2 linked regions of the Methylorubrum extorquens genome follow. The protein of the gene in region 1 interacts with the protein of each later gene in a pairwise test. Links are inferred from orthologs where the notes say so. Each region holds a gene or a part of one and is shown in the gene's direction. Other genes may lie near its edges.

Evidence for each region.
Region 2: the proteins of dnaQ (region 1) and J2W78_RS19390 interact in binary tests that used the Escherichia coli proteins (3 or more experiments, as listed by UniProt). The link is inferred for Methylorubrum extorquens from one-to-one orthologs.

Annotation. Positions count from the first base shown.
Region 1 is NZ_JALJXF010000001.1:4,533,479-4,537,527, forward strand. Bases 299-3,054 are described here. They hold dnaQ (DNA polymerase III subunit epsilon), read left to right. Parts: upstream 299-1,199; coding sequence 1,200-1,910; downstream 1,911-3,054. Other genes in these bases: J2W78_RS21175 (shikimate dehydrogenase), read left to right, coding at 299-512; coaE (dephospho-CoA kinase), read left to right, coding at 509-1,129; J2W78_RS21190 (CopG family transcriptional regulator), read left to right, coding at 2,130-2,579; J2W78_RS21195 (extracellular catalytic domain type 1 short-chain-length polyhydroxyalkanoate depolymerase), read left to right, coding at 2,652-3,054. Also shown: more of J2W78_RS21175, read left to right, coding at 1-298; more of J2W78_RS21195, read left to right, coding at 3,055-3,920; J2W78_RS21200 (NUDIX hydrolase), read right to left, coding at 3,962-4,049. UniProt on the Escherichia coli protein: DNA polymerase III is a complex, multichain enzyme responsible for most of the replicative synthesis in bacteria. The epsilon subunit contain the editing function and is a proofreading 3'-5' exonuclease.
Region 2 is NZ_JALJXF010000001.1:4,152,190-4,156,407, forward strand. Bases 504-3,428 are described here. They hold J2W78_RS19390 (DNA polymerase III subunit gamma/tau), read left to right. Parts: upstream 504-988; coding sequence 989-2,869; downstream 2,870-3,428. Other genes in these bases: J2W78_RS19380 (DUF5991 domain-containing protein), read right to left, coding at 504-721; J2W78_RS19395 (YbaB/EbfC family nucleoid-associated protein), read left to right, coding at 2,959-3,282. In the rest of the region: J2W78_RS19375 (PepSY domain-containing protein), read left to right, coding at 1-184; more of J2W78_RS19380, read right to left, coding at 218-503; J2W78_RS19400 (GumC family protein), read right to left, coding at 3,935-4,218. UniProt on the Escherichia coli protein: Part of the beta sliding clamp loading complex, which hydrolyzes ATP to load the beta clamp onto primed DNA to form the DNA replication pre-initiation complex.

The DNA of each region.
Region 1 (4,049 bases):
ATCTCGACCACAGCCTCGGGCAGGGCTGGCCCGAGCGGACCGGCAGGTCCGCCCTGGTGCTCGGCGCGGGCGGCGCGGCGCGGGCCATCGTCGTCGGGCTGGTGGAGCGGGGGCTCTCGGTCCGCGTCGCCAACCGCAGCCCCGAGCGGGCGCGTGTGCTGGCCGAACTCGACCCCGAACACGTCGAGGCGCTGGCCTGGGAGGCCGTGCCGGACGCACTTTCCGACACCGGGCTTCTCGTCAACACCACCTCGCTCGGCATGGCCGGGCACCCGCCGCTCGCTCTCGACCTCGTCCCGCTCTCGGACCGCGCGGCGGTGGCCGACATCGTCTACGTGCCGCTGGAGACGCCGCTCCTGGCCGCGGCGCGGGCGCGGGGGCTTGCGGCGGTGGATGGGCTCGGCATGCTGCTGCACCAGGCCGTGCCGGGCTTCGCCGCATGGTTCGGCCTGCGCCCCGAGGTGACGCCGGCCCTGCGCCAAAGAATCGTCGCGGATCTCGTCGCGAAATGAGCGCTTCCGAACAACCCCGCCCTCCCGTGGTGCTCGGCCTCACCGGCTCGATCGGCATGGGAAAGTCGGCCACCGCCGCGATGTTTTCCGCCCGCGGCGTCCCGGTCCATGATTCGGACGCGGCGGTCCACGCCCTCTACGGGCCGGGCGGCGCCGCGGCGCGGGCGATCGGGGACGCCTTTCCCGGCGCCCTGACGCCGGAGGGCGGGGTCGATCGCCCGGCCCTGCGCACGGCGGTGCTCGGCAATGCCGAAAAACTCGCCCGGCTGGAGGCGATCGTGCATCCGCTGGTTCGCGACGAGAGCCGCGCCTTCCTCGCCCGCAACGCGGGGGCGCCGCTCGTCGTCCTCGACATCCCGCTCCTGTTCGAGACCGGGGCCGACGCCCGCTGCGACGCCGTCCTCGTCGTCACCGCTCCGCCGGAGGTGCAGCGCGCCCGCGTGCTCGCCCGCCCCGGCATGACCGAGGATGCGTTCGACGCGATCCGTGCCAAGCAGATGCCGGATGCCGAGAAGCGGGCGCGGGCGGATTACGTGATCGACACGAGCCGCGGGTTCGAACACGCCGAAGGCGAGGTGAAGCGGATCGCCGAGGAGCTGGCCAACCGAAGCCGCTGAGGGACGTCGCCGGTTAACGCATCCTTCGCCAGCCGCGCGCAGGCTGTGTTCCTGCATCGGATCGGAAAAAATGCTGCGCGAGATCGTCCTCGATACCGAGACCACTGGCACGGAGGCTCGAAACGGCGACCGGCTGATCGAGATCGGCTGCGTCGAACTCATCAACCACGTCCAGACCGGCGAGACCTTCCACCGGCTCATCAACCCGCAGCGCGCGGTGTCCGAGGGGGCGTTCGGGGTCCACGGCATCTCGGATGCGATGCTGGCCGACAAGCCGGTCTTCGCCGAGGTGGTCGACGCCTTCGTCGCCTTCTGCTGCGATTCGCGGCTGGTGATCCACAACGCGCCCTTCGACGTCGGCTTCCTCAATATGGAATTCGCCCGGCTCGGGCCCGCCGCGCCGAAGCCGATTGTGCTGGAGGACGTGGTCGATACCCTGCTGCTCGCCCGCCGCAAGCATCCGGGCGCGGCCAACAACCTCGATGCCCTGTGCAACCGCTACGGGGTGGACACCACCCGCCGGGTCAAGCACGGCGCGCTGCTCGACGCGCAGATCCTGGCCGAGGTCTATGTCGAGTTGCTCGGCGGCAAGCAGACCACCCTAGGTCTCAGCATCGCCGAACCGGCCGAGACCGTGGCGCTCGGTGCCCTGACCGATTCGGGTCCGGTCGGGCCGCGGCCGATCCGCAGCCGGCTCACCGAGGGTGAGCGCCTGAGGCATGACAGCTTTGTCGAGAGCCTCGGAACAAACGCCGTCTGGCGGGAATACATGGAGCCGTGAGCCGTTGCCCGCAGCGGTGACCGCACAGGCAACGATCCGTTAAGTCTTTCTCGGCGCGCAGTCTTTGGTGTCGAATGGCCCGTCCTTCGACCGGCTAGGCGCAAGTGGCGCCTCTCCCATCCCCTCGTCCCATCTTGCTGCAATGCAAAAAACTTCATCTTGCGGTGCAGCATAAGCCTTTCCATACCATCCTGGTGGCTGGCGCAGGGATGTCGCGCGATGATGGACGTGATTCAGGAGCGGCGGCCGGATGCCCCGATCGCCGTGAGACTCGGGGCCAAACCCGGCGACCATGAGAAGATCACGGTCAATCTCGGCTTCGTCGATCTCGGGCATGTCGATCTCCTCGTGTCGGAGGGCGTCTACGCCAACCGCAGCGACTTCATCCGCACGGCGGTCCGCAACCAGATCGAGCGGCACGCCGACATCACCCGCCAATCGGTGGCCCGCAAACCGATCGAAGTCGGTCTGCGCCGCTACGGCCGGGCCGAACTGGAAGCGGCGCAGGCGGCGGGGACCCGGCTCGACATCCGCGTCCTCGGCCTCGCCGTCATCGCCGACGACGTTCCCGCCGACCTCGCCAGCGCCGCGATCGCATCGATCGAAGTGCTCGGCAGCCTCCAGGCGAGCCCCGCCGTGAAGCGGGTGCTGGCCGACCGCCTGCCCTGACCCTCGGAAAATCCCCCTCGTGACCCGCTGCGCTCGCGCGCGCTCGTCGCCGACCCGGAAAGCGAGACCCGCATGACCGAACGTCACAACGCCTTCTTCACGGATATCGCCGAGGCCACCCGCCTGACCCAGGCCGGACGGCTCGGTGAGGCGACCGCCCTCATCCAGCGCAGCCTCGGCGGTGCGAACCTCTCCGCCGAGGGGGTGCGGCCGACCGATGCGTCGCCCGCCCCGAACGGGACGCCGCGGCTCGAAGGGTCGGCGACCCGGCTCGATCCGGAGGTGGGTGCGGCTCAGCCTACGGATCACGCGACGCTGATCCCCGAACGGCTTCGCGAGAACATCGACCATGTGATGCAGGGCCTGCGCTCGCTGGTGCCGTCGCTGAATGGGCTGACGGGCGGTGGCCAGGAGGCGCCCAGACCCAACGGTACCGAACCCGCCGGGGTCGCGTCGGAGGGCGGCCAGTTCGTCGAGCGCAGCTTCTCCAATGCCGCCGGGGCGCGGGACTACAAGCTGTTCATCCCGAGCCCGCGGAACGGACCCCGTCCGCTGCTCGTGATGCTGCACGGCTGCAGCCAGTCGCCGGAGGATTTCGCGGCGGGAACGCGCATGAACACGCTCGCCGAGGAGGAGGGGGTCTACGTCGCCTATCCCCGCCAGACGAGCCGGGCCAACGCGCAGAAGTGCTGGAACTGGTTCGAGCCCGGCGATCAGGGCCGGGAGATGGGCGAGGCCGGCATCGTTGCGGGCCTCGTCCGCGCGATTTGCGCCGAGCATTCGATCGATCGCTCCCGCATCTACATCGCCGGGCTCTCGGCGGGCGGGGCGGCGGCGGCCAACATCGCCCGGGCCTATCCCGACCTGTTCGCGGGCCTCGGCGTGCATTCGGGCCTTGCCGCGGGCTGCGCCCGCGACCTGCCCTCGGCGCTCTCGGCGATGCGCGTCGGCGCGCCCGGTGCGGCCGAGCCCGGCGGTGCGGCCGGCTTCGGCGCCGGCGCGGTGACGCAGAACCTGCGGGTGCCGACCATCGTCTTCCACGGCGAGGGTGACGGCACCGTCCATCCGCGCAACGCCGACGCGGTGCTGGCGCAGGCCGGCATCGACGCCCTGACGCCGCGGCAGGAGGGAGGCAGCAACGGCCGTCACAGCTACACCCGCACCCGCTACGCCGACGAGGCCGGCCGGGTGCAGGTCGAGGCATGGTCGGTGCAGGGCGCGGGCCACGCGTGGTGCGGCGGCAGTTCGGCAGGCAGCTACACCGACCCGAACGGGCCGGACGCCTCCCGCGCGATGCTCGACTTCTTCCTCAGCCACAACCTGACGGGCGGGCGAGGGTAAGCATCACAGAAAGGCCGGAGCATCGTCCCGAACACCGGTCCTCACCGTTCGCGACGGTGCTCCAGCGCGGCCGCAAGGCCGTCGGGGAAGAGGGCGGCGCCGTCCGGAAGGGCATCCGGCCGGCACCAG
Region 2 (4,218 bases), 380 kb from region 1 along the record:
GCCGCCCGATCAGCAGGCCAAGGTCGAGGACATCCTGAAGAAGGAGGGTTTCACCAAGTGGAAGGAGATCGAACTCGACGACGGCATGATCGAGGTGGATGACGCCATCGACGCCAACGGCAAGCAGTTCGACCTGAAGCTCGACCCGAAGACCTTGGAAATCGTGAAGCGCAAGGCGGAGTAGGCACCCGCTCCCGGAGAGGTCGCCTCTCCGGGACTACCGCATCTTCTTGAAGGTAGCACCGCTCTCGGCCACGCCCTGCCCATCCGGCATGAGGCCCTGCCAGCGTGTGGTCAGCGCCGCATCCTTGGCGCGAGCAACCTTGGCTAAAGTGAACAGGGGCTGGCCCGGCTTGTAGACTGCAACCCCGTACTTGTTGACCGTTCCGCCATCGCCGTAGCGATCGAACGCCACTACGAGATCCTGCCCGTCCCGACGGGTGCGGCAGCGGAGCGCCTCGTCGGATTGGAAGCCCCGTACGGTCAGAACGCATCCGTTGCGGACATCGGGGGGCAGCATCACGAGGTCGTAATTGACGACGATGCCCGTGCCGCCGGCCGTGCGACCGGCGACGTGCTCGTAGCGGTAGCGACCCTGCCAATCCTTCGGCGCGCCCTCCTGTGCCGGCTCTCCGGCCCGATCCTGCGCGCCGGCGGGCGCGGACAGGCCCGCGAGCAGAGCGAGTACGGTGAAGCGCACCGGAATCGTGGTCGTCCGCATAACCTCTCCCTGCATCGGCCCCTGCTTACCGGAAGCATGGCCGCGCGGATCGGGCGAGGCAACCCGCCTGCAACCCGCTTGCATCCCGCCGCGCGGGCCGTCATATACGGCGCGGGAGGTTGGCGAGGGACGTTTCACTCGCCAACCGGGTCAGGTCCGGAAGGAAGCAGCCCTAACGAGACCGAGCGGGTCTTTGTCCAGCCTCCCACCCTCGCCGTCCGCCTGAGCGGGACGGCCCGGCCACTTTCCGAAAATTCGAACGGCGGCATGGACGAGACGCACGGCACGCTCACCGACGAGCCGGGCCTGCCCGGCATGCCCGCCGCTGCGCCCGTGCCGGCCACGACGCCCTACCGGGTGCTCGCGCGCAAGTACCGCCCCCAGACCTTCGATGACCTGATTGGCCAGGGCGCCATGGTGCGCACGCTGGCCAACGCGTTCGCGGCCAACCGCATCCCGCAGGCCTGGATGCTGACCGGCGTGCGCGGCGTCGGCAAGACGACCACCGCCCGCATCCTCGCCCGCGGCCTCAACTACCTCCGCACCGGGCAGCCGGATACCGGCCCCACCGTGTCGATGCCGGAACTCGGCCAGCACTGCCAGGCGATCATGGAATCCCGGCACATGGACGTGCTGGAGATGGACGCCGCCTCGCATACCGGCATCGACGACGTGCGCGGCATCATCGATGGCATCCGCTATTCCCCGGTCTCGGCCCGCTACAAGGTCTACATCGTCGACGAGGTCCACATGCTCTCGGAGAAGGCGTTCAACGCCTTCCTGAAGACGCTGGAGGAGCCGCCGCCCCACGCCAAGTTCGTGTTCGCGACCACCGAAATCCGCAAGGTTCCGGTGACGATCCTGTCGCGCTGCCAGCGCTTCGACCTGCGCCGGGTCGAGGCCGACGTGCTCTCCGCCCACCTGAAGAAGATATGCGCCGCGGAAGGCGTGGAGGCCGAGGACGAGGCGCTGGCCGCTGTCACCCGCGCCGCCGAAGGCTCGGTGCGCGATGCGCTTTCCCTGCTCGATCAAGCGATCGCCCACGGGGCGGGCGCGGTCTCGGCCGCGGGCGTCCGCGACATGCTCGGCCTTGCCGACCGCTCACGCATCGTCGATCTGTTCGAGGCCGTGATGCGCGGCGACGTGCCGGCCGCCTTCGCCGAGATCCGCGCCCAGTACGATGCGGGCGCCGACCCGGCGGTGGTGCTCTCGGATCTGGCCGGCTTCACCCATCTCGTCACCCGCCTCAAGCTGGTGCCGGGGGCGGAGGCCGACCCGACCTTGAGCGAGGCGGAGCGCGTGCGCGGCGTCGCGTTCGCCGGGCGCCTGCCGGTGCGGGCCCTGTCGCGGGCGTGGCAGATCCTACTCAAGGCGCTGCCCGAGGTGCAGGCCGCCCCCCGCCCGCTGGCGGCGGCCGAGATGGCGATCGTGCGGCTCGCCTACGCCGCCGATCTGCCGACGCCCGACGAGGCCCTGCGCCAGCTTCGCGCCGACATCGCCTCGTCCGAGGGCAATGGCGCCGCTCGCCCGAGTTCCGGGCGCGACGGCGGTTCCGCCATGGCCTCGCACGGCTCGGCCGCGCTGCAGATGGCGCCCCCCGCCCCGCAACCCGCGCCTCGGCCGACCTTGGCCGCGGTTCCCTCCCCCGTCACCGCCGCGGCACCGCAACCCGCATCGCGCCCGGCTCCGGTGGCCCCCGCCGGTCCGCGGCTCGGACGCTTCGAGGACGTGGTCGCCCAGGCCGAGGCGGCCCGCGACATCGCCCTGAAGGTGGCCCTGGAGCGCGACGTGCATCTCGTGCGCTTCGAGGAGGGGCGGATCGAGTTCCGCCTTGCCCCCGGTGGCCGGCAGAGCCTTCCGACCGATCTCGCCCGCGCTCTCGATGCCTGGACCGGGCGGCGCTGGCTGGTGGCGCTCTCCAAGGAGCCCGGCGCGCCGACGCTTGCGGAGAATTCGCGGGCGGCCGAGGAAACCCGCCACCAGAACGCCGCCGCGCACCCGCTGGTGCGGGAGGTTCTGTCGCGCTTCCCCGGCGCGCAGATCGTCGATGTGCGGGACAAGGCGCCGGAGACCGATGGCGCCGACGCCGCGGCGGCGGGCACCGGGCCGGCAGCCCCTCCGCCCGAAGAGACGGACGACGACGCCTGAGGCGCCCGCCTTACCCTGGCAAGGCCGGGCTCCCGCGCCTAAGTGCGGGGAGCTGACCCTTTCTCGACCGGAACCGGAGCGAACCCACCATGCGCGACCTCATGGGCATCATGAAGCAGGCCCAGGCCATGCAGGAGAAGATGGCCTCGGTTCAGTCCGAACTCGAAGCGGTCGAGGTGTCGGGCGCGTCCGGCGGCGGCGCCGTGACGGTGCGGATGACGGCCAAGGGTCAGGTGCTCGGTGTTTCCATCGATCCAAGCCTGATGGTCGCCGACGAACGCGAAATCCTGGAAGACCTGATCGTCGCCGCCTGCAACGACGCCCGCGGCAAGGCCGAGGCGACGGCGCAGGAGAAGATGGCGGAGCTGACCAAGGGCCTGCCGCTCCCGCCCGGCATGAAGCTGCCATTCTAGAACATCGTCCCGAAAGGTGGTTGCCGGCTTTCGGAAAAAGACGATGCAAAAACAAAAGCTAGCGCATCGTCCTGGATCCGATATCCAGGGCGATGCGCTAGCTTTGGTTCGGCAGGATCGGCGCGGGCTATCCCGTCGGCCGGAAAGGTGTCGGCCGGACGAGTGAGGCGACTTGCCACATACGTCAGCGAGGGTGAGACCCGACGCCCTCGCGCGGGAGCCGCTCGCGAAATCAGAGTGACGTATCAAGGGCTTGGCATCGCTGGGCCATGGCGCATCCAGGGTGCCTTGAGTCCGACAGCTGAACGTTCCCCGAACGCGGCGGCACAACTCCAAATTTTGTTAAGGCAGCAATTTCATCGGAGCGGCAAGGTGAGTGGGCCGGGTCGAACGCGGCCCCCCCTTAGCGAGGCTCGGCGGTTCCGCCGGTCCCTCCGATCTGGGCCGGCGGAACCACCGCCCTGATTCGGGGAGATACCGTGCGGATCCTGTTCCCGGTTTCCCTGACCGCCGCGTGCGTTGCCCTCGCGGCCATTGTTGGCACCCCAACCTCTCGGCCCTGCTTGTTGCCGCCGCGATGACCGCAACGGAAGAAGAGCAGGGAACGGGTTGCTGAAGCGGCGCCTTGCCGCTTCGGAGGTCTGCCGGCGCGTCAGGCCGAAAGCCGCAGAGGCGTCGCTTCCAGGCTCGGAGTGCGTTCCGCATCCTCGCCGTGGCGGGCGACCACCACCCGGCCCACGCCGGTTTCCTTGGCGAGACGATAGAGTGAGACCAGAACCGGGTCGTCGGACGCCGCATCCGAGGCGATCACGATCGAGTCCATGCAGGGGCCGACCGCCGGAATGAGTTCGGCGCCGTCCTCGGCATTCCGCGCATCGAGGCGGCAGAGCACCCAATCGTAACTCTGCGACAGGGCGTTGAGCCCGATGGCGAGGC